DNA from 3 places in the Enterococcus casseliflavus genome. Region 1 is predicted to be linked to each of the others. Evidence: a T-box and tRNA genes for the amino acid it is inferred to sense, from the RefSeq annotation. Region 1 holds a T-box; the other regions hold tRNA genes.
The links. A T-box is a leader RNA that pairs with one kind of tRNA and senses whether it is charged. The one in region 1 lies ahead of leuS (leucine--tRNA ligase), so its partner is inferred to be a tRNA-Leu.

Region 1 (7,494 bases):
TTATTTGTGGTGGTCAATATCGTAGCAGCTTTGGCGAGCGGCTTCTTGATGGGGATCGATGTTTATATCCCAATGTGGATGCAAGGGGTCTTAGGCATGAGTGCGGGGATTGGCGGGCTTGTGTTGGCACCGTTGTCGATTTTATGGATGATTGGTTCCTTCTTAGCCAGCCGTTGGTTGACACAGCACAGTGTCAGCTGGGTCTTGACGGTTAGCTTGTTGATCACGGCTACCGGTGCTTTGTGGCTGTTTTTGACACCAGCACAGACGTCATTCTGGTTGTTCTTGGTCATTTCTTCTATTACTGGCGTCGGGTTAGGGGCAACGATGGTGGTTTGTACGGTTACTGCCCAAACCAGCGTTGGCCCCACGCAAGTCGGCGTGGCGACTTCTTTCAATACCCTGTTGCGAACGATCGGGCAAACCATCATGGTAGCGGTCTTCGGTATCGTTTTAAACACCAGTAATAGCGTAGGCTTAGCACAGGCACAAGTCAATGATAGCAGTGTCATGAATCAGCTAGTAGATCCAGCCGCTGCGCGCCAGCTGCCAACCGCATTACTAGGGCAATTACGGGAGATTCTTTATAGCGGTCTACACTGGGTTTTTGGGATCGGTGTTTTACTTATTGTGCTAGCGATTGGTTTGACCCGCACGATTTCGCGAGAATCTGGTACAATATAAAAAAAGGATCGCAGGTGATTGTATGGCTTTTTTACAAGCAAATATCTATTCAAATGTTCTTGAAATGGAGGTAATGATCGATGTGATCTTGCCTCAAAGTACCAAGAAAAAAATCGGCACGCAAAGCCAATCGACGGGCACAGATCTCCCGGTGCTTTATTTATTGCATGGGATGAACGGAAATCATAGTGTCTGGCAGCGACGGACGTCGATCGAGCGGTATGCCGCAGAGTATCAACTAGCGGTCATCATGCCGTCTACTGATCTGGGTTGGTATACCGATACGACCTATGAGATGAAGTATTGGACGTTTATCGCCGAAGAATTACCACAGATTTGTCATGAGCTGTTTCCTCAGCTGACGCAAAAACGAGAAAAAACTTTTGCGGCTGGGCTTTCGATGGGAGGCTATGGAGCAGTAAAACTCGGACTGAGAAAGCCTGACCAGTTTGCGGCGGTAGCCTCTTTGTCTGGGGCATTAGCGCTGGCTGAAAGCACGGATTCCTTGCTACAGCTGCGAAGCCAAGCTTATTGGGAAGGAATTTTTGGACCATTAGAGCAATTCAAAGGGTCAGAAAATGATTTGATCCATCTGATTGAGACCATCGATCCAAGCACCGCGCCGCGCTTTTTCATTAGCTGCGGAACCGAGGATCAGCTGTATCCAGCAAGTGAATATGCGGTGGATAAGCTGCAAAAACGCAAACTAGCCGTAACGTTTGAATCGGGAACTGGGGATCATGATTGGAATTTCTGGGATCAATGGATCCAACGAGTCCTGCAATGGCTTTTTAGTGAATAAAAAAACCATCAGTCGATCGACACCTTAACGTGCCGAGGACTGATGGTTTTTTCGTTCGATACAAAATAAGATCGGCGGTTGGTTGCGCTGATTGATAAATTGATAGGAAAGGACATTGAACTTCTCTTGCGGCAGCTGCTGACAAAAGGAGTGGACTTCTTTCAGCTCTGCTTCGCCGCCAGCGTGTCCATAATAGCAGACGAGGATGATTCTACCTTTCGGGGCTAAACGTGTCAGTAAAGCTTCTAAAGCCGTTTTCGTTGTATCAGGCAGCGTGATGATCGCTTTGTCCCCTTTCGGCAAGTAGCCTAAATTGAAAATGGCGGCGTGAACCGGACCACTCACAACCTCTGCCAACGTCTCATGGCCTTGATGGATCAGCTGGACTTGCGCCAACAGCTCTTTTTCAGCCAACCGCTTTTTGGTAGCTTGCAGGGCTTGTTCTTGAATATCAAAAGCAAACACCTGACCAGTCGGTCCAACTAAGGAAGCCAATAATTCCGTGTCGAAGCCGTTGCCCATCGTGGCATCAACAGCGGTTTGTCCCGGTTGCAGAACTTCTTTTAAAAGGGTGTGGCTATAGCGCATGGCGGTCGGCAGCATTGACAGGCTCCTTTCGCACATTGAATTTCCCTTGATAGGAGTTGCGGCGCAGCATTTCTTGATCGATCTCATTCAAGACTTCCCATTTTTTCAAACTCCACATGGGACCTACCAGAGAATCCCATGGTGCATCGCCTGTCAAGCGATGAATGATGATCTCTGGGGGGATCATTTCTAACTGATCGCAGATCAATGACACATAGGTATCGCGCCGCATCAATTGCAAACGTCCTTCATGATAATCCCGCAGCATCCGAGTATTGCGCATCAAATGCAGCAGGTGCAGTTTGATGCCTTGGATATCAGAATCTTGAATGGTGCGGCGGACATTTTCTTGCATCATCTCGATCGTCTCGCCTGGCAGGCCATTGATCAAATGGGTACAGACACGAATATTGTGTTTGCGCAGGCTGGCGACGCCGTCTAAGTAAGTTTGATAATCATGGGCGCGGTTGATGGCATTGCTCGTGGTTTCAAACGTCGTTTGCAGTCCTAATTCGACCCATAAATAAAAGCGTTGATTGAGCTCTGCTAAATAGTCAACGACATCTTCTGGTAAGCAGTCTGGTCGGGTCCCGATGGAGATCCCAACAACACCAGGTAGTGTCAGCACTTGCTCGAAGCGTTCGCGGATCAATGCCAACGGTGCGTGGGTGTTCGTAAAGTTTTGAAAATAGACAATGTATTTGTCCACTTGCGGCCACTTTTTGTGCATCATGGCGATCTCTTTTTCAAACTGCTCTGGCAGTGGGGCTTCAGGAGCTACGATCATATCGCCAGAACCGGACACACTGCAAAATGTACAGCCGCCTTTGGCAACGGTGCCGTCACGATTGGGGCAGTCGAAGCCCGCATCGATGGGGACTTTAAAGATTTTTTCGCCAAATTCTTGCCGCAAAGCAAAGTTCCACGAATGGTATCGTTTGTTTTTATCTTCTGCATAAGGAAATGGATTCATTTTTTTACCTTCTTTTATAATTGTTTACGCGTGAAGCGCCAGACAAAGCGTTTTTGCAAGTAGTACGGATAGGTCAACAGCAGCCAAGACAGGCCGACACAAAAACCGCCTAACACATCGCTGGGAAAATGCACACCAACATAAATACGGCTGATGCCGATGCAGCCAATCAAAAGGCCCAGCAAAAGGCGGATGCCCCATTGCCAAAAAGGCTGCTTAAAGAAAACTGGGACCAAGAAGAGCAAGGTGCCATAAAAAATCATACTGCCCGTCGAGTGTCCACTGGGGAAACTGAAACTTGATTCCGTGACTAAGTGTTCAAGAGTTGGGCGCTCCCGTAAAAAGACCAGTTTGATCAATGGATTAAAGAGCCCAGCAATCCCGATGGTACCAATACTGAGCCATAGAGCTTCAGCATAATACTTGTTGATCGCTAAGACAGCTAAAACAGCGAGAAAGAGCAAGATGATCGTGGTAGGATTCGCAAATTTTGTGACCCATAGAAAAAACGGTGTCCAAAACGGGTAGCCGCTGCGGATGATGCGAGTCAAGGTTTCGTCAAAGGAGACCAACCAAGTAGGGTAAAATTTCACGACATAGCCGAGAAAAACGAACAGCAGTAAAAAGCAACTGCCCGCAAATTGAAAATAAAGTTTTTTATGCATGAATAAGCCTCGTTTCTAGAGAATTTCTGTCAATTATTGTCATTAAGTCAAAGAGACATCTAGTAGGTATTATAGCATTTATCACAAGTCGGAAAAAGCAGGGAACGAGCAAGGGGTTACTCGTCTGAGCAAGCAATACGTTTATCGGGAGCAGGCCAATTGCTTCATTGCAATAAATGTTCGTTTGATTACAAAGAGTTTACAGTTTCTGAAATCGGCTCAAATACCTTTTATAAATTCTTAAGAAATTGTATACTAAACCTACGTTCACTATAAGGAAAAAACGGAGGAATAACGGACATGAACACGAGTCAATCAAGAAAAGTACATCGTCAAGCAGACCAATCGGGCGATAAGTATCGAGTGATCAAAAAAAGTGCAGTTGTTTTAGGAACAACACTGACTGCTTGCTCTGTTGTAGCTCCATTGGTGTCATCGGTTCAAGCAGAAGCCGTAGAGACCTCGATCGCCCAAGTTTCTACTAGCAATTTTGCCGCGCCGAATACTTCCGCGTTTATTGCTGAAATCGCTACGTACGCCCAACCTGTGGCAAACGCCAACGATCTATATGCTTCTGTGATGATCGCGCAAGCCATTTTAGAAAGTGGTTGGGGCCGAAGCAGCTTATCAAAAGCACCGAATTACAATCTTTTTGGGATCAAAGGCAGCTACAACGGTCAAACCGTTTATATGAGTACCTTGGAGTACTTGAACAATCAATGGTTGACTATGAATGAACCCTTTAAGCGTTACCCATCTTACACGCAATCATTTGAAGATAACGCACGTACTTTACGCTCAACTTCTTTACAAAGCGGTGTCGCGTATTATTCTGGCGCTTGGAAAAGCAATACGACTTCATATCTTGATGCAACCGCATGGCTAGCAGGCCGTTATGCGACTGCACCAAACTATGCCTCTTCACTGAATGCCGTGATCCAGCAATTTGGGTTGACGAAATATGACACGCCAGCTTCTGGCAATGCCGGTGGTGGCGCCACAGCCAGTGCTTCAACGAGTACGACGACCACGACATCAGCTGTCAGCACGAGCGGTAGTCAAACCTATACAGTCGCTTCGGGGGACTCAGTCTGGTCGATCGCCAACAAACATGGCATCTCCATGGATCAGCTGCGCAGTTTGAACAATATCAAAAACGATTTTGTTTATCCAGGACAAACCTTGAAAGTCAACGGCAGCGCCCAAAGTACTTCGGCAACTTCAACGGTATCGATCGTCAATCGCAATGCTTCAGCAACTACATCAGGCAATACCTACACCGTAGTTTCTGGCGATTCCGTTTGGTCGATCGCCAATAAGCATGGCATTTCGATGGATCAATTTCGCAGTTTGAACAACATCAAAAATGATTTTGTCTATCCAGGGCAAAAAGTTGTCGTTAGCGGTGGTTCGTCTACGAATACCAGCAGTACTACGACCGTCAGCACAGCATCAACGGCTAGCCAAAGCAGTGGCGGCACCTACACGGTGGCAGCTGGCGATTCAGTCTGGTCGATCGCTAACAAGCATGGCATCTCGATGGATCAGTTCCGCAGCTTGAACAATATTAAAAACGACTATGTTTATCCAGGTCAAAAGGTGGTTGTCAGCGGTAGTTCTACCCGTACAAGTACAACGACGAGCACGACCGTCAGCAGCCAAACCAGCAGCAGTGCTGCAGGCAACACCTATACGGTGGCTTCTGGTGATTCAGTCTGGTCAGTTGCCAATAAACACGGGATTTCGATGGACCAATTCCGCAGCTGGAACAACATCAAAAATGATTTTATCTATCCAGGACAAAAGGTGGTCGTCAAGCAAGGCGGCACGGCAGCTACTACCAGCACTTCAGCGACAAATGGTACGTACAAGGTCGCATCGGGGGATTCTGTTTGGGGGATCGCAGATAAGTTCGGCATCACGACGGATCAATTTATCCAATGGAACAATATTCAAAATAACTTTATTTACCCAGGACAAACAGTTAGGGTAAAATAGATTGCTATTCCTAATGATTTTTGTTAGGATAAGTGCAAAGAAACTTTCACGTTTGAGAAGGAATAGTAGAAGTACGGTGGGACTTTTAGAGAGTGCATGGTTGGTGGAAATGCACAGCACACCTTTCGAACTCGTCTTCGAGTGATATCTGACTGAACCTGATTTGGCTAGGCAGATACGGCGATGGCCGTTAAAACATCGAGGTCTGCTTTTTTGAGGAGCAGATAAACTTAGGTGGTACCACGTTGATAACGTCCTATAAAAATCATAGCGATTTTTATAGGACTTTTTTTAAGTTTTGCTGGTTGATTTGACGAGCAAAACACCAATTTTTTAGGAGGAGTCCATCGTGAATTACAATCACAAAGAAATCGAAAAAAAATGGCAAAAATATTGGGCAAAGAAAAATGAATTCAACACCCATGATGAGCCGGACAAACCAAAATTTTATGCGCTAGATATGTTCCCATATCCATCTGGACAAGGATTACATGTCGGACATCCAGAAGGCTATACAGCTACGGATATCTTGAGCCGCTTCAAACGCAGCCAAGGGTACAATGTACTGCACCCAATGGGCTGGGATGCCTTTGGTCTGCCTGCCGAACAATATGCACTAGACACTGGAAATGATCCAGCGGAATTCACGAAGAAAAATATTGAGACCTTCCGCCGTCAAATCAATGCGCTAGGGTTCAGCTATGACTGGAATCGTGAAATCAATACGACAGACCCTGAGTACTACAAGTGGACGCAATGGATCTTTACCAAGCTTTATGAAAAAGGGTTAGCTTATGAAGCCGAAGTTCCAGTAAACTGGGTACCAGAGCTTGGGACCGTGATCGCCAATGAAGAAGTCATTGACGGCAAAAGCGAACGGGGCGGCTACGATGTGATCCGCAAACCGATGCGCCAATGGATGCTGAAAATCACGGCGTATGCTGATCGTTTGTTGGACGATTTAGAAGAAGTTGATTGGCCAGAAAGCATCAAAGAAATGCAGCGCAATTGGATCGGACGTTCGGTCGGAGCCAACGTAACGTTTAAAGTGGCAGGGATGGAAAAAGACTTTACCGTCTTTACGACTCGCCCAGATACCTTGTTTGGTGCGACCTACGCCGTATTGGCGCCAGAACATGAGCTAGTGGCCCAAATCACTACACCAGAACAAAAAGCAGCCATTGATGCCTATGTAGAAGAAGCGTCGAAAAAATCTGATTTGAACCGAACAGATTTGGCCAAAGAAAAAACTGGTGTCTTCACAGGTGCCTATGCCATCAATCCCGTGAATGGCAAAGAGATCCCGATTTGGATCGCCGATTATGTTTTGGCTTCTTATGGAACAGGTGCGATCATGGCGGTTCCTGCCCATGACGAACGTGACCACGAATTTGCCAAAACATTTGGCTTAGAGATCATTCCTGTATTGGCAGGGGGCAACGTGGAAGAATCTGCCTATACCGAAGATGGACTGCATATCAATTCAGACTTTTTGGATGGGCTAGACAAAGAGACAGCCATCGAAAAAATGGTCGCATGGTTGGAAGAAAACCACGTTGGGAAAAAAGAAGTCAGCTATCGTCTTCGCGATTGGTTGTTCTCTCGCCAACGGTATTGGGGAGAGCCAATCCCAATCATCCATTGGGAAGATGGTACGACTACGACGCTTCCTGAAGATCAGCTGCCGTTGCGTTTGCCAAAAACCGACAATATCAAACCAAGCGGTACTGGTGAATCGCCATTAGCCAATGTCACAGATTGGGTCAATGTCACCGACCCTGAAA
Region 2 (7,494 bases), 1.3 Mb from region 1:
GAGCACCATCGGGAAGAATATTCGATCTCAAGTCCTGATACGGTACTAGCGGCTTTAGCGATGGTTACCAAAACCATCAAATTAGGTACCGGTGTAACTGTCTTGAGTTCGGATGATCCCGTGCGGGTCTACGAACGGTTTGCGACCGTTGACGCGTTGTCGAACGGTCGTGCACAAATCATGCTGGGACGAGGATCTTTTACTGAATCATTCCCTCTATTCGGCTATGACTTGCAAGATTATGAAGAACTATTTGAAGAAAAAACAGCGATGTTTAGTGAACTGAGAAAAGGCAAACCATTAACTTGGGAAGGCAAGTTCACGCAATCCTTAAAACATGCCGACGTTTTTCCAAAAATCGAGGGACACCAATTAGATACCTATGTAGGTGTCGGTGGAACCCCTGAATCGATCATTCGTGCCGTCCGTTATGGGTTTCCCGTTATGTTAGCGATCATCGGTGGCGAACCTGCTCGTTTTGCGCCGTATGTTGATCTGTATAAAAAGGCAGCGCAGCAATTGGGGCAACCGATTTTGCCAATCGGCATGCACTCCCATGGTGTGATCGCCGACACCGACGAAGAAGCCTATGAAATCGGCTGGAACTACATCAAAAAGAGCATGGACAAAATCGGTCTTGATCGCGGCTGGCCAGCCATGAGCAAAGAGCGCTTTGACTTTGAAGTCGAACATGGATCTTACTATGTAGGCAGTCCAGAAACCGTGGCGCAAAAAATCGCCCGTATGATGCCGCAAGTCGGTGTAGAACGCTTTGATCTGGTTTACGGTACTGGCGGACAGCTGCAAAAAGACCGTTTCAAAACGATTGAATTGTATGGAACCAAAGTGATTCCACGGGTGAAAGAATTGTTGGCAGCAGGTGATAGCAATGCCTAAAACCATCGGTATTTTAGGCGCAGGCAAGTTAGGCTTAGCGCTCGCAAATCTTGGTGCCCAGGCGGGCTATCGGGTCTTGATCGCTAGTACGAAGCCAGCAGAAAAAATCGCCTTGTCCGTTTCTGTGTTGGCTCCGGGAGCGATCGCAAAAAATGCCGCTGAAGTGATGACAGAAGCCCAAACGATCATTTTGGCAATCCCATTGAGTAAGTACCAACAGCTGCCAGCAGAAGCTTTGGCTGGCAAGCTAGTGATCGATGCCATGAACTATTGGTGGGAAGTCGATGGCAAAGAAACAGAATACTCATCCATCGAGCAGACTTCTTCGGAACGTGTGCAACGCTATTTTTCCCAAAGTAAAGTAGTCAAAGGATTCAATCATATGGGGTACCACGATATCCAAGAGGAATCCTTGCTGACGAGAACAGCTGCTCAAGGCACTGCCAAAAAAGCCATCGCCATTGCTGGTGATGACCAAACCGCCCTCGATCAGACAGCAGAAATCATTGCTGCCTTCGGCTTTGATCCCTTTCCTATCGGTGCTTTAGCTAATGGCATCATGTTAGAACCCGGCAGTCCTTTCTTTGGTGCCAATCAAACCAAAGAGGGATTGACGGCATTGATGAAGGCGTTTTGGAGCAGTGAGAAAGGGCAAGCGTTTCTGGCGCGTCCTTCTGCTGTGAGTAACAAGCAGCAGGCTCCCCAGTAAAAGAGCCGCCTCAAAGTACGCCTGGATACGATAAAAACAACCCTCTTCTCAAAAAAAGAAGAGGGTTTTTCCCATCCAGTCAAATCAGCACGTGGTCGCTAAAAAATACAATGTAATTGTTACGATTGTGATTCGTAAGCAGTGGTTGTTACGTTTACGTCTCTGCCAGACGATCCATAGTGTACATATCAGCCTGTACCTGCTTTGTGCTCGCCTTTGACACCCACCCATGTTTGTTAAAGATCGACTAGCCAGTTGGTTTGTTGGATCTTTCCATCTAGTTCTCGCAGCTGTTTGGCGGTCGCATTCAATTGCTCCGTTAGCGTTTTTGTATCGATCGTGCGCACCAGTCGAATTTCGTTGCGACCCATTCGGGGAGCTGCTTTGGTTTCATCCAGTGCTTGTGTAAGCAGTGCATGCTTGCGGCGCAGCTGTTCTCGCTGTTCTAGTGCTTCCATCAGCAATAACGCACTATCTGCTAAAGAGGCAGTCGCATTTTTCCGATTGATGGCAACGACTAATTCTGAATACTGTTGATTGATCTCATCGTATTCCTTGAACAATTCTGTGATACTGCGATCCAAGGTATCGCCTTCTTGGACTAACACACTGCTAGAGATTTCGTTGCGCAATTGAAACAGACGATTGTTCAAATCTCGTCTTAAAAGTAACGCTTCTGCTAATTTCATTTTGGCACACTCCTTTTTTACAAATCAGAAGGCTTATCTAGTTCTTATCCTAGAGAAGAACGTGACGAAAGGCAAGCAAGACGCAAAACAAGCTCTGATAGAAAAATCATAAAAAACTGAATATTCGCAATTCTTGTTGACTTCCAAAAACACCAATAGTATACTTTAAAACAATCATGAAATAGACAAAAAAACGTCATTTACCTGTTTTTTAGATAAAAAGAAAGACGATGAAGAGAAGAGTAGCTTTGGAATCTGTTAGAAGAGAACCCGGATGGTGAGAAAGGGCAGCAGAAAAAAAGTGAAGATGAGCTCTGAGTGATCTGATTTGTTCACGCAAATCAGACGGAAAGCAGCCGTTACCGTGCCAAGTATCTTAGCGTACTGTTGAGGTGCCATTTGTGAGAGTGGTGCGAAAAAGGGTGGTAACACGAAAATCTCGTCCCTTTGTTTGTCAAAGTTGATAAGCAAAGGGATGAGGTTTTTTCTTTTTATCGTTGAATGCGTTTTTTGCTGTCATGAAAAACACTTGCGTTGGTTGCGCAATCACATAGGAGGAAGAATGAAAATGATCTGGAAGAAGCGTTTATTGGTTGCAGCAGGAGTGATTGGGTTGACCCTTTCTGGCTGCACGACAACAGGAAATACTGAGGGATCAGAGGCTGAAACTAACGGAGCGCCGAATCAAGCGATCGCGGTGAGTCTACCAGCTGAGCTGACGACTCTCGATACGACCCAAACGACGGATAAAGCAACGTTTACCATCGTACAACATTTATTCGAAGGGCTCTACCGTTTCGATGAAAACAGCGAACCAGTTCCAGGCTTGGCAGAAGGAGTCGAAATCAGTGAAGATGGCAAAACCTATACCTTTACTTTGCGAGACGATGCGAAGTGGAGCAATGGCGAAGGGATCACTTCGGTTGACTTTGCTTATGCGTGGAAAAAGTTAGTTGATCCAGCAACGATGGGACCAAATGCCTATTTGTTAGATAATGTAGTCAATAGTAAAGACATTCGTGAAGGCAATGCAGAGGTAGAAACGATTGGTCTGGAAACTCCAGATGATGCGACCTTTATCGTGCAGTTGGAGCAGCCGCAACCTTCCTTTTTATCCTTGATTTCCATCGGTTGGTTGGCACCGCAAAATCAAGCCTTTGTTGAAGAAAAAGGCGATACCTATGCCCGGACAAGTGAAGATTTGTTGTATTCTGGTCCCTTTACTTTAACCGATTGGCAACAGACAGGAGACGAGTGGACGCTAGTGAAAAACGACCAATACTACGATGCTGATGTCGTTCAATTGGAGGAGATCAAAGGCTCCACCATCAAAGAAGAAAATACGGGGATCCAATTGTTTGAAAGCGGCGACCTTGATTTGCAAAAAATCAGCGGGATCTACGTCCAACAATACGGGGACAATGAAGAGCTAGTTACGCAAAACGATGTGGCGAACTTTTTCTTAGACTTCAATAAAACCGCCAACGATGCCTTAGCAAATGTTCATGTGCGTAAAGCGATCGCGTTGGCGATCGACAAAGAAAGTCTCGTGGATAATGTGTTGAACGATGGAGCGAAAGTTTTAAATGGATTGATCCCTACCGGCTTAGCTGCGAATCCAAATACTGGCGAAGATTTTCGAGCATATAGCGGTGATTACAACCTGTATGATTTAGAGGCTGCCAAGGAAGAGTGGGAAAAAGCCCAAGCGGAAATTGGCGAAAGTACGACGCTGCGTTTGTTAGTGACAGATGATGACAATGGCCAAAAAATCGGGGAGTACTTGCAAAGCCAACTCCAAGAGAACTTGCCAGGCTTGTCGATCTCCATCAACAAACAGCCACGTGCCAGCTTGAATCAATCAAGAGCAAATAGTGATTATGAGCTTTCCGTTTCTGGCTGGATCGCTGGAAGCAGTGACATGGATATGTTCTTTATCTTATACAAAAACGGCGCTTCCTTTAACTACGGCGGCTATATCAATGAAGAATATACGGCGTTGACGGAAGATGCGCGCACCGTTCATGCCAACGACCCCGATCAATATTTTGAAGATTACAAAGCGGCAGAAGAAATTTTGTTGGAACAAGATGCTGCGCAAGTCCCTCTTTACCAAAGTGCTTCAAATTATTTGATCAAATCAAATGTTAAAGACATCCAATTCCCAGCTTATGGTGCGCATTTCTTTTTCCGCACCGCCTATGTTAGTGAATAAGGGGAAAAATAGTTGAATGAAACGCGCATGTTTATTCGATGAACATGCGCGTTTTGCAACAAAAAAAGCAGTTCAGAAAGCTGAACTGCTAAATGCGGAAGATGGGAGTTGAACCCACACGAGATAAACTCACACGCGCCTGAAGCGTGCGCGTCTGCCATTCCGCCACTTCCGCATAAGATAAAGATAATCCTTTCTAGGAAGAAATGCAAGTCCAATCTCACAAAAAGGAGCCCGCCAGCGGGGACTGGCGGGATAGGAGTAAAAATGAAAAAGTGTTAGGGTTGTTTGTTGGTATGCATTTATAATAGCGGGAAAATGTGAAAAAAAGTTGACGAATCAAACAGAATTCTGAGAAGAAATCGTCAAGAAAAAGTGAAACCATTTAAAACAGTCAGAAGACAAAAAGGAGCCCGCCAGCGGGGACTGGCGGGAAGGAGTAAAAATGAAAAAGTGTTAGGGTTGTTTGTTGGTATGCATTTATAATAGCGGGAAAATGTGAAAAAAAATTGACGAATCAAACAGAATTCTGAGAAGAAATCGCCAAGAAAAAGTGAAACCAGATAAAACGGTCAGAAGACAAAAAGGAGCCCGCCAGTGGGGACTGGCGGGAAGGAGTAAAAATGAAAAAGTGTTAGGGTTGTTTGTTGGTATACAGGTATCATACCGAGAAAATATGAAGAATTTTCGAGTGAAATTTAGAAATTGCGTGAATCTTTTGACAAATTATGGCTTCTGTTTGAATTTTTTCTTAAAAGAGAATTGACAAAAGGCACAAGCTTTGATAATTTTAATGAAACAAAATGCAAACGCGATGAAAAAGAAAGTAGAATCACGGGCGTTGTCTAGCAGAGAGTTCCAGCAGGTGAGAAGGAACGACAACAAATGATTTGAAAATGACTTTGGAGCGGATTTTCTGACTAATTAGGAAAATACGGTTGCCCCGTTAACAAGCGACAGTCTCCGAGTGTTTTCGGGTACTGAATGAGGTGAGGCCTGTGAAGGCTTTACAGATTAAGGTGGTACCGCAGGTGATGCCCTTAGCTTTGGCTAAGGGCTTTTTTTGTGTCTGTAGGGTCAGCTGTTTCATGCGAAGGTTTTGTTGAAAAGGAGAAAGGTTGTTGGGAGGAGAGAAAATGCACAAATTAGTGGTTCAAACCGATTTTGGTTTGCAAGATGGAGCGGTCAATGCGATGTACGGGGTAGCCTATCAAGTGGCACCAAAGCTGGTCATTGCGGATTTGACTCATGAGATCGAGCCATACAACATTCATGACGCCAGCTATCGCCTGCTGCAAAGCGTCACCTATTGGCCAGCAGGAACAGTCTTTGTTTCAGTGGTCGATCCTGGCGTAGGGTCTGATCGAAGAAGTGTGGTTGCCAAGCTGGCGACCGGGCAGTTGGTTTTGACACCAGATAACGGCACCCTGACCTATTTAGCGACTTATATCGGAATCGCTGAACTTCGGGTGATCAATGAGGCAACTGAGCGCTTGGCAGGATCAGCCGAAAGCCATACGTTTCATGGTCGGGATGTTTATATGTATAATGCCGCTCGGCTCGCCAGCGGTGCCATCAGCTTTGAAGAGCTAGGAACACCTGAACCTAAAGAAGCGATCCAAGTTTTTGCCATTGAAAAGCCAAGCCAAACAGCTGAAACGATCACAGGGACGATCGATATTCTCGATATCCGCTTTGGTTCGTTGTGGACGAATATTCCCCACACGTTCTTTAAGCAATGGCAGGTCCAATACAATGAGTCGCTGCTCGTCAGTATCTACTACCAAGATACCCTGCGTTATCAAGAAGAAGTGCGTTTCGGACGCTCCTTTGCGCAAGTGGCAGAACAAGAACCCGTCTTATATGTCAATTCCTTACTGAATATCGGTTTAGGGCTCAACTTGGCTTCATTTGCTGAAACCTATAAAATCGGCACTGGCACAAATTGGAAAATTACCCTCAAAAAAAGGAGAAATGAAAAATGAATCAATCAAAATTTACAGTAAAACACATTGTTGCAATCGGTATCGGTGCTGCGGTCTTTTTCGTCTTAAAACGGTTCGTCACGATTCCGACGGGTTTCCCAAATACAGATATCGCCACAGCCTATCCTTTCTTGGCGCTATTAGGCGTTGTCTACGGTCCGATCGTGGCTGGTTTAGCAGGTTTTATCGGGCATGCCCTAGGAGATTTAACAACTTATGGTCCATGGTGGTCTTGGATCGCCGCCTCTGGGATCTTAGGGGTGTTCTTTGGACTTTTGACTCGTTGGATTCCAATCCAGCAAGGAACCTTTGGCGCTAAAGAAATTCGGACCTTCTTGATCGGTGAAACGATCGCAAATTTGGTCGTCTGGGTGATCATTGCCCCGATCGGGGATATTTTGATCTATGGCGAACCAGCGAACAAAGTCTTTACGCAAGGAGTCATTGCGGGATTGACCAATGCAGTCGTAACTGGGATAATCGGAGTGATCCTGCTAAAAGCCTATGCCCAAACCAAAACCAAAAAAGGCAGCTTGAGCAAGGAATCCTAACCAAAGAAATGTGTGAAGGCTAAAAAATGAAACAAAAAATCATTCAATTTACGAATTTTTCTTTCCAATATGATGCACAAGCGGAACCGACCTTGAAAAACATCGATCTAACGATCTATGAAGGAGAAAAAGTCCTGATCGTCGGTGCCAGCGGTTCTGGCAAAAGTACATTAGGAAAATGTTTGAACGGTTTGATCCCGCAAAACGACAAAGGCAGTAGTACTGGAGAATTGATGATCGGTACCAATGCCTTTGGGCAAGCTTCCATCTACGAGCTGTCTTTGACCGTCGGCACGGTGCTGCAAGACACCGATAGCCAATTTGTAGGCTTGACCGTAGCAGAAGATATCGTGTTTTCATTGGAAAACGATCAGCGCAGTCAAGCAGTGATGCAAGAGGCGCTGCGTTTTTGGGCAGAAAAGACTGACTTAATGGATCATTTGGCGAA
Region 3 (7,494 bases), 1.2 Mb from region 1:
TTTGAATAAAAGCGACGATTTCCTTGCGCTCTAACGAGGAAAAAGGCTTCAAGTTCTCGTTCTGTCGCATTGTTTTCGCGCTCATAGCGTGCTGCTACAGTCGGGGCGAGATGAAACCCTTCTAAAATCGTTTCCTCGGTCACTTCGTTATCAAACACGTAGGTTCTGAATTGAAAACGATTGTCGTTTTCCAGTTCAAGCCATAGTGATTCAACCAGAAATCGATAACCGTATGGAATCGTTTCATAAACAGCATCGGCAATTTCGTAAAAATAAGCGGAAACGGCTTCGTAAGGAGTCATTATCTCGGGAACGATTTCCGTCGTTTGTCCATTAAACAAAGTGATTGCGGAAGGGTAGGTCTCACCAGCATTCGTAAATGTGAGAATCCCCACTGGCTCATATTTTGTTGAAAAGACATTCATGGTCACACCGTTCGCCAAATCAATCGCACTCTGCCACTCGATTTCTTGGTCATCGCTTTGTTGGTGTAAGTGTTCAAGTGTATCAGGTGTCAAACCAAGCTTTTCTCGTGTATCTTCATTGATTTCTTCTTCATCGGCAAGTGGATTGTTTGCTCCAGCGGTCACTAGTGCTAAATCCTCTTCGTATTCGTTGAATAATTCTTGCAATTTTGCTCGTCTACTGACGATGATCGGGCTCTCTTCATGGATGGCAAGTAAGGCTTCGATACGGCCATTGCGAGCGGCAACCCAACTGGGCATATCCAGATAGCGAGCTTCGATCGCTTCTTGAGCGAGTGCGATCATTGTTTCCGTGTTTTCAATGAATGCCGCCTTGTGTTTTGAGTTGCTATTGACCTGGTCTAGAAAGGCCAATTCTGCTTCTTTGCCTCGAATCATCAGTTCGAGATTTTCAATACTTAAATCATAAGTAAGATTTTCTGCATGATAGGTATGTTCCCAACCAGCATCTAAAGCTGCACCGATGCGTTCAGAAAGTTCCTCAGGGCTTGCTGAATTTATCGTCCCACATCCTGAAATCAGGGACAGTATTAGTAATAAAGGCAACAAAACTTGTTTTTTCATTTTTCTCCTCCTCGTGAGACTCTAGTAAACCTCGCCATTTTGTACGAATGAACGCATTAGATCGAGCTCTTTCTTGGGTATAAACATAGCCACAATACAAGGGACATCAACTGAGCCCCCAAAGTTAGACCAAAAAACCTAACTTTTTGAGGTCACTACAACAGCATATGGGCATCGCGATGCCCTTTTCTTCGCTAGCTTTTAGTTACCTATGTTTGTCATCGCGTAGTCGATTTGTTCTTCTGAAAAGTCTTCAAAAGCCAATAACCGGCGAATGTTGTCAGGAGGAAGACTCATCAAGGAATGATAACTATTTGCTTTCTTCAACGCCTGCTCGTTCCAATCAATCGTGAGCTGATCAACTGCCCATTGTGCATCATTATGGGTAAACCCTTCAAATTCTAATTGTTGTATCAATCGTGCACGTGAGAAAGCCATGAGGTTCGTAAAGGATTCGGCACGAGCGATCGCTCGTCTTTGTTCTGAAGATCCTTTATTCTCGGTCTGAGTTTGTTCGTCATTGTTTTGCTCTTGCTGCAAAGCCGAAGCTGCGTCTTGTTTGGCGTTTGCTTCTTGAAGCTGTTGATACACGGTAGTGACCATGTCTTGATCAATGTCATGATCAAAGCCATAGGTCATCACCGCCAGCTGATGTTCATCAGAAGATTGATCGAATCGATTCATAAACATCAACGATTCACGAGGAATATTTACGGCGAGCGCTCGTAAAATCGTTTCATAGAAAGCAGCTTTTTGCTCGTCGGCAGTTTCCCGATTCAGAACAGTAAACCCAGATGCGTACTCCTCATCGGGCATCGCAAAAACGAAGACGTCAACATTCGTTTCGCTTGTGTGGTAAACGGTGGCAGTGAGTCCATCGTCAAGTTCGATTGTGCGATGAAGAGTAAGCGCATCTTCTGTGAGCTGCTGAAGCTGCTCGATATCGTCTGCCAAAAGCCCCAGCTTTTCCCGCGGATCGGCTTCAGGAATCGTTTCGTTTGCTACCTCTAGTAGACTGTCGAGGTTGTCTTGATTACTGAGGATGATCGGACTTTTTTCATGAATCGCAGCCAGAGCTTGGCTATAACCAATGCGGGCAGCGAACCAAGCAGGGACATTGATCCGACGCTCCACTAACGCTCGTTCAGCGGTTGCCATCAAATCAATCGTGTGGCTGATCAATTGCTGAAGATCTTCGTCGGAAGAATCAAGCTCTTCCAAAATAGCCAGTTCGGCTTGGCTGCCTGCAATCAGCAATTCTAAGGTCGCTGGTTGATAATAGGCCCAACCCGTTCCAGACTGGTTTGTATATTCCAGTCGTGCGTCGATGCCAAGCGCAACGGTCTCTGACAGTTCTTCATCTGCCTTCGTGCAGCCGATAAGCAAAATAACGAATGACAATAGGGTGATCAGTATTCTTTTTTTCATTAGACTCCTTCTTTCTATCGAAAGTAACTGAGAAAACGGTCGGCAGAGGTTGGTTCATCTGGGGGAAGGAGGAGGGCAGGTGAATGGAAAAAATGTTGAAAAGATTTCCATCACAAGTTCATTCAAGCAATTGTTTCTGATACGCTAATAAGAAAAAACGGAAAATCGAACTAAATTTTATGAATAGTCGTTATATTATTCATTTTATATGAAAAATATCTCTAAATGCAACGATAAAAGGATTTTTATTGGATTTTTTATATTTGGGGAAAGGAAGGTTACTATCAACTTTTGAGGAGTAGGTACTCAAGATCAAAGCGATCGAGGGAATTCATTGAAGGATCGCCAGGGGGGATCTTTTGTGCAAACAAAAAACAGCTTCCCGCAATGGGGAAGCTGTAAGGATGCGGAAAATGGGATTTGAACCCACACGAGCGATTGCTCACAAGACCCTCAATCTTGCACGTCTGCCATTCCGTCATTTCCGCAAATACTATAGAAGGAAACGCAGGCTGAGGTAGTACTGTCACGCCGCGTCTAGAAAATATCTTACCTGATTTTCAGCAGGTTTGTCAATAACTTTTCCTCATGCTATTTGAAAGAATTTTCAGACTTTAGATTGCATTTTTTCCCATAAAAGGTATGCTAAAAGAATGAATAATTATTTTTTTGAGAGGAGAGCAAATGAACTATTTTAAAAACCAACTGGCAAAAGCTGTTAAGCAGAAAACATTCATCTTCCTACTCATTGGGGCCTTTAGTTTAGGCTGCTGTTTTTCCATTTATTTGAAACTGATGGAACCTGTCAACTTGCCCGCTACCATTACCGCAGAAAAAGCGGAGGCTTCACGGCTTGTTGATCGCTACCAAGCCAATCAATCTGGTTCACCGGATGAGCAAGAGGTATATCAGCTATTACTTGATAACAATACTCTGACCTCACGGCAGCTGTCCAACTTGATTATGGAGGAATATGAACGATTTAATCAAACGAGTATTCAAATGGCGGAGCTAAAAAAGCAGGTTTGGGCGTCTTCAGTTGATGACAAAGCCTTTTTACCGCCGATGTGGTCGATCGAACAAGAGCAGACGGTCTATCAAGCCTTAGCCGAGCAAGAAAAAGATCCGGTTCTCACGGCTGCTAATACCCAGACGGCTGTCGCTTTGGCAATAACGTTTTTACTGAATTTTGGGTTCTTCTTCTGGGCTTTTTTTGCTAGTGACAATTTATTAGAAGAAAGAGAACACTTCTCCTTGATCCGCTCATACCCACAGATTTTCCCGATTCGGATGGTCAGTAAGGTTTTTGTCAAAACGATCACCAATTTAGGAATCTTGCTCGTGTTTTTCTTAGGCGTCTTTCTTTCAATGAGCCTTCTGGGGGAGTTCGGGGATTGGCAGTATCCAGTAGCCGTCTATCTCAGTGGGGATTGGGTAGCCTTACCTTTTTGGCAGAGTGTTTTATCTAGTATGGTTTCTTTTGCCTTGCTGATTGGTTTGATCGAATGCTTAGGTTTTGTCATGAACATGGTCGCAGCCAATCGATACGTCTCTTTCTTTTTACTGGTGCTTTTTTATGGATTCGGCCTGATTCCGATGCTGCAAAAGATCCCTATATTACCAGTTCATCTAGCTGCTATGGATAAATTTTATTCGGGTGCCTTTGCTTTGGGCTCTGGCACTTCTTGGGGCGTCTATGCCAGTTGGCTGCTGACGCTAGTGTGGATCTTCCTTTGTTTAAGCATCATGCTTGTTGCGGATAAACAGAATCGCTTGTTGAGAGGAGGTAAAGGATGAAAGACTATTTTTTCTTTGAATTACGCCAGCTGTTAAAAAGCAAGAAAACCATCGGCCTTTTTTGCTTGCTGCTGATCTACAGCGGCGTTTACAGTTTTTGGCAAAGAGACTTTCGCCCGATTGAACGAGTAGATAAAACAGAAATGCAACAACGCTATACCGTGCGACAAGATTTTCTTGATCAACAAGCAGCCAATCCCTCTGACCATTGGTCGGCATTCATGGCAGTCGAAATGTTTACCCCATGGAATGAAGCAGAAAAACAACGGCTCGACGCGCTAGCCGAGAAAGACTGGCAAGCATACGCACAAAGCACAAGTACTTGGTACCATCTCGCTTTGCAATTTACCGATGAACGAAATATTTTTTATACCCCTGATTATTACACGTTTCGAAATTACTATGCGGGGTATGACGGGCGCTTCGGCTATGCATCAACCGCAAAACTGATGGAAGCTTTTAGCCAGCTGCCCAATAGCAAACTCTCTCAAGCAGTCATGGAGCAAAAAACGGGGGTGCAAGCATTACAGCGAAGCTTTACTGAATATTTACCGATTCTATTAATTGCTGTTTCTTTATTTTTGGCGATCGATTGCTTACCAAAAGAACGAAGACATAAATCCCTGTTTCTTTCACTGCCATTATCGGCAGAAGAGATCCTTTGGAGTAAAACGGCAGCGTTGATGGTTGGTTCTGCAATCGCAACGCTAGGAACCATGTTCTTTATCTGGTTTGGCTCTGGTATTCAATTCGGCTTTGGTTCCTTGGAACTGCCAGTCACGATTTTATCATCGACCTTTGATGCCCGCTACCCGATCACAGATTTCAATGCTTTTGATACACAAGCCATCGGTCTTTTTTTAAGTCAATGTTTTCTTGCAACGCTTTTCTTGCAGTTTCTTTATTGTCGCGGCATCTTGCTGTTCAGTGCCCTGTTTCGCTCAGAATTGATTAATCTGCTTGTGGCTGGTTTTTGTTTGCTTTCGCCCTTTCTTTTCCAACGACGCTGGTTTAGTGCCTATCTTGATAAAACGCTGTATGTCTATCTGTATCAAAATGTGGGACAAGTCCTTTCAGGCTGGACACGCTTTTACTTTGGTTCTGCAGGATTTACGATTGAGAAAGGCTTACTTTTATTAGGCGGGGTTTGGCTTCTGATCGAATTGTGTTTCTTTTTGACGATCCAACGCAAAAAATTTCATTTGGCATAGGAGGAACGATATGTTAGAACTGAAAAATGTGACTGTCACGTATACGAGAAAAGTATTGGATCAACTTTCCGTTGCCTTTTCTCCCGGGGAGATCGTCGGGTTAGTCGCCCCTAACGGCACTGGGAAATCCACGCTACTGAATGTGGCGATGAATTTCATCCAGCCGAATGAAGGCGCAGTATTTTTAAACGGCAGTCAAGTATATGTGACCAAAAAATCAGAAGTGGCAGCGCATCAACAAATTTCATTTTTTCCTGACCAAAATGATTTGTACAATGATTTAAGCGGACTCGAGCATCTGAAACTGTATCAGCGAATGTGGCGTTCAGAGGAACGCTTGGTGGAAGAAACGATTGCTCGTTTGCGAATGAGCGATTATATCAAACGCCCAGTGGGAACCTATTCGCTCGGGATGCGGCAACGTCTGTGTTTTGCGATGCAGATCGTGACAGATACGCCATACATGCTGATGGATGAGGTGATGAATGGCTTAGATCCGACAAATGTCGAATTGATCTCCAACGTGTTGAAAGCCTTGCGGGAGCAAAAGAAAGCGATCGTGATCGCTTCGCATATTTTGACGAATTTAGATTCTTACGCGGATCGGGTCTTGTTTTTAAAAGACGGTAAGATCATTCACGAATACCTTGGCCGCAAGTCGTTAGTCAATGAACCGTTGTATGTAAAGACGGACTCGGCGGATTTCTTGGTGGCTTTTCCAGAGTTAACGACAGTGACTATCGATCTGCAAGGGCGGATCTATCTAGTAGAAATTAGCGATCCGCAGTTGCCGCAACGTTTTATCGCAGCAGGAATCACTGATTTTTCGGTGGGGCATTTGGCGTTAAATGAATTGTACTTGAAGTATTTTCCTGAAAATTCCTGAATGAACCAAATTCAGTGGATGAACGCAGGGCAAGCGCTCTCGACCGAGAGGTGAAAAATTTTCGCCACAGTTAAAATTTTTTTGCTATAATAGGTTCAATCTGAAAAGAGATCAACGACGAGAACCAATAACCTGACGTTGACCTATGGTTAAAGGAGAAATGGAATATGAAGAAATTTTCAAAGTCGTCAAAACTTGAAGGGGTCAGTTATGATGTACGCGGCCCTGTTTTAGAAGAAGCTGATCGGATGCAAGAAGAAGGCATCAGTATCTTAAAATTAAATACTGGGAATCCCGCGCCCTTTGGCTTTGAAGCCCCAAATGAAATCGTTAGAGATTTGATTATGAATGTGCGAGAGTCCGAAGGCTATTCTGATTCAAAAGGGATTTTCTCGGCCCGTAAAGCGATCGAGCAATATTATCAATTACAAAAATTTCCTGATGTGACCATCAATGATATTTACACAGGTAATGGTGTTTCCGAGCTGATCACGATGTGTATGCAAGGGTTATGTAACAATGGGGACGAAGTGCTCGTGCCGATGCCAGACTATCCCTTGTGGACTGCTTCGATCTCATTAGCTGGCGGAAAACCCGTCCATTATATTTGTGATGAACAAGCAGATTGGAATCCTGATATCGAGGATATCAAAGCCAAAGTAACCAGCAAGACGAAGGCCATCGTCATTATTAATCCAAATAATCCCACCGGCGCCGTTTATCCGAAAGAAGTTTTGCAACAAATCGTCGAGGTTGCTCGTGAGCATGACTTGATCATTTTCTCCGATGAGATCTATGACCGTTTAGTCATGGATGATTATGTCCATGTACCGATTGCTACACTAGCACCAGATCGCTTCGTTGTGACGCTAGGCGGTTTGTCTAAGTCTCACCGAGTGGCAGGCTTCCGCGTTGGCTGGATGGTTCTCAGCGGGGATAAGTCCAATGTCAAAGACTATATCGAAGGCTTGAATATGTTGTCATCGATGCGGCTGTGTTCCAATGTTTTATCGCAACAAATCGTCCAGACTGCATTAGGCGGCTATCAAAGCTCCGATGAGCTGCTGCTGCCAGGTGGTCGAATCTATGAACAAAGAGAGTTTATCTACAAGGCAATCAATGA

Region 2: it encodes a tRNA-Leu, which carries the amino acid that the T-box ahead of leuS (leucine--tRNA ligase) is inferred to sense. The anticodon was not compared.
Region 3: it encodes a tRNA-Leu, which carries the amino acid that the T-box ahead of leuS (leucine--tRNA ligase) is inferred to sense. The anticodon was not compared.

The regions. Positions count from the first base shown of each region.
Region 1 covers NZ_CP119393.1:309,310-316,803, forward strand. The annotation lists gene P0G38_RS01540 (MDR family MFS transporter) at 1-684, shown strand, start outside; gene P0G38_RS01545 (alpha/beta hydrolase) at 707-1,486, shown strand; gene mnmM (tRNA 5-(aminomethyl)-2-thiouridylate-methyltransferase MnmM) at 1,511-2,089, opposite strand; gene mnmL (tRNA modification radical SAM protein MnmL/YtqA) at 2,064-3,047, opposite strand; gene P0G38_RS01560 (phosphatase PAP2 family protein) at 3,062-3,712, opposite strand; gene P0G38_RS01565 (LysM peptidoglycan-binding domain-containing protein) at 4,013-5,710, shown strand; T-box leader at 5,753-5,972, shown strand; gene leuS (leucine--tRNA ligase) at 6,060-7,494, shown strand, end outside.
Region 2 covers NZ_CP119393.1:2,638,199-2,645,692, reverse strand. The annotation lists gene P0G38_RS12675 (LLM class flavin-dependent oxidoreductase) at 1-897, shown strand, start outside; gene P0G38_RS12670 (NADPH-dependent F420 reductase) at 890-1,606, shown strand; gene P0G38_RS12665 (DIP1984 family protein) at 1,843-2,295, opposite strand; gene P0G38_RS12660 (peptide ABC transporter substrate-binding protein) at 2,858-4,510, shown strand; tRNA gene P0G38_RS12655 (tRNA-Leu) at 4,604-4,685, opposite strand; T-box leader at 5,316-5,555, shown strand; gene P0G38_RS12650 (SAM hydrolase/SAM-dependent halogenase family protein) at 5,647-6,495, shown strand; gene P0G38_RS12645 (ECF-type riboflavin transporter substrate-binding protein) at 6,492-7,046, shown strand; gene P0G38_RS12640 (ABC transporter ATP-binding protein) at 7,073-7,494, shown strand, end outside.
Region 3 covers NZ_CP119393.1:1,513,779-1,521,272, forward strand. The annotation lists gene P0G38_RS07390 (hypothetical protein) at 1-1,049, opposite strand, end outside; gene P0G38_RS07395 (Ltp family lipoprotein) at 1,251-2,477, opposite strand; tRNA gene P0G38_RS07400 (tRNA-Leu) at 2,883-2,965, opposite strand; gene P0G38_RS07405 (hypothetical protein) at 3,162-4,274, shown strand; gene P0G38_RS07410 (ABC transporter permease subunit) at 4,271-5,485, shown strand; gene P0G38_RS07415 (ABC transporter ATP-binding protein) at 5,496-6,371, shown strand; gene P0G38_RS07420 (pyridoxal phosphate-dependent aminotransferase) at 6,539-7,494, shown strand, end outside.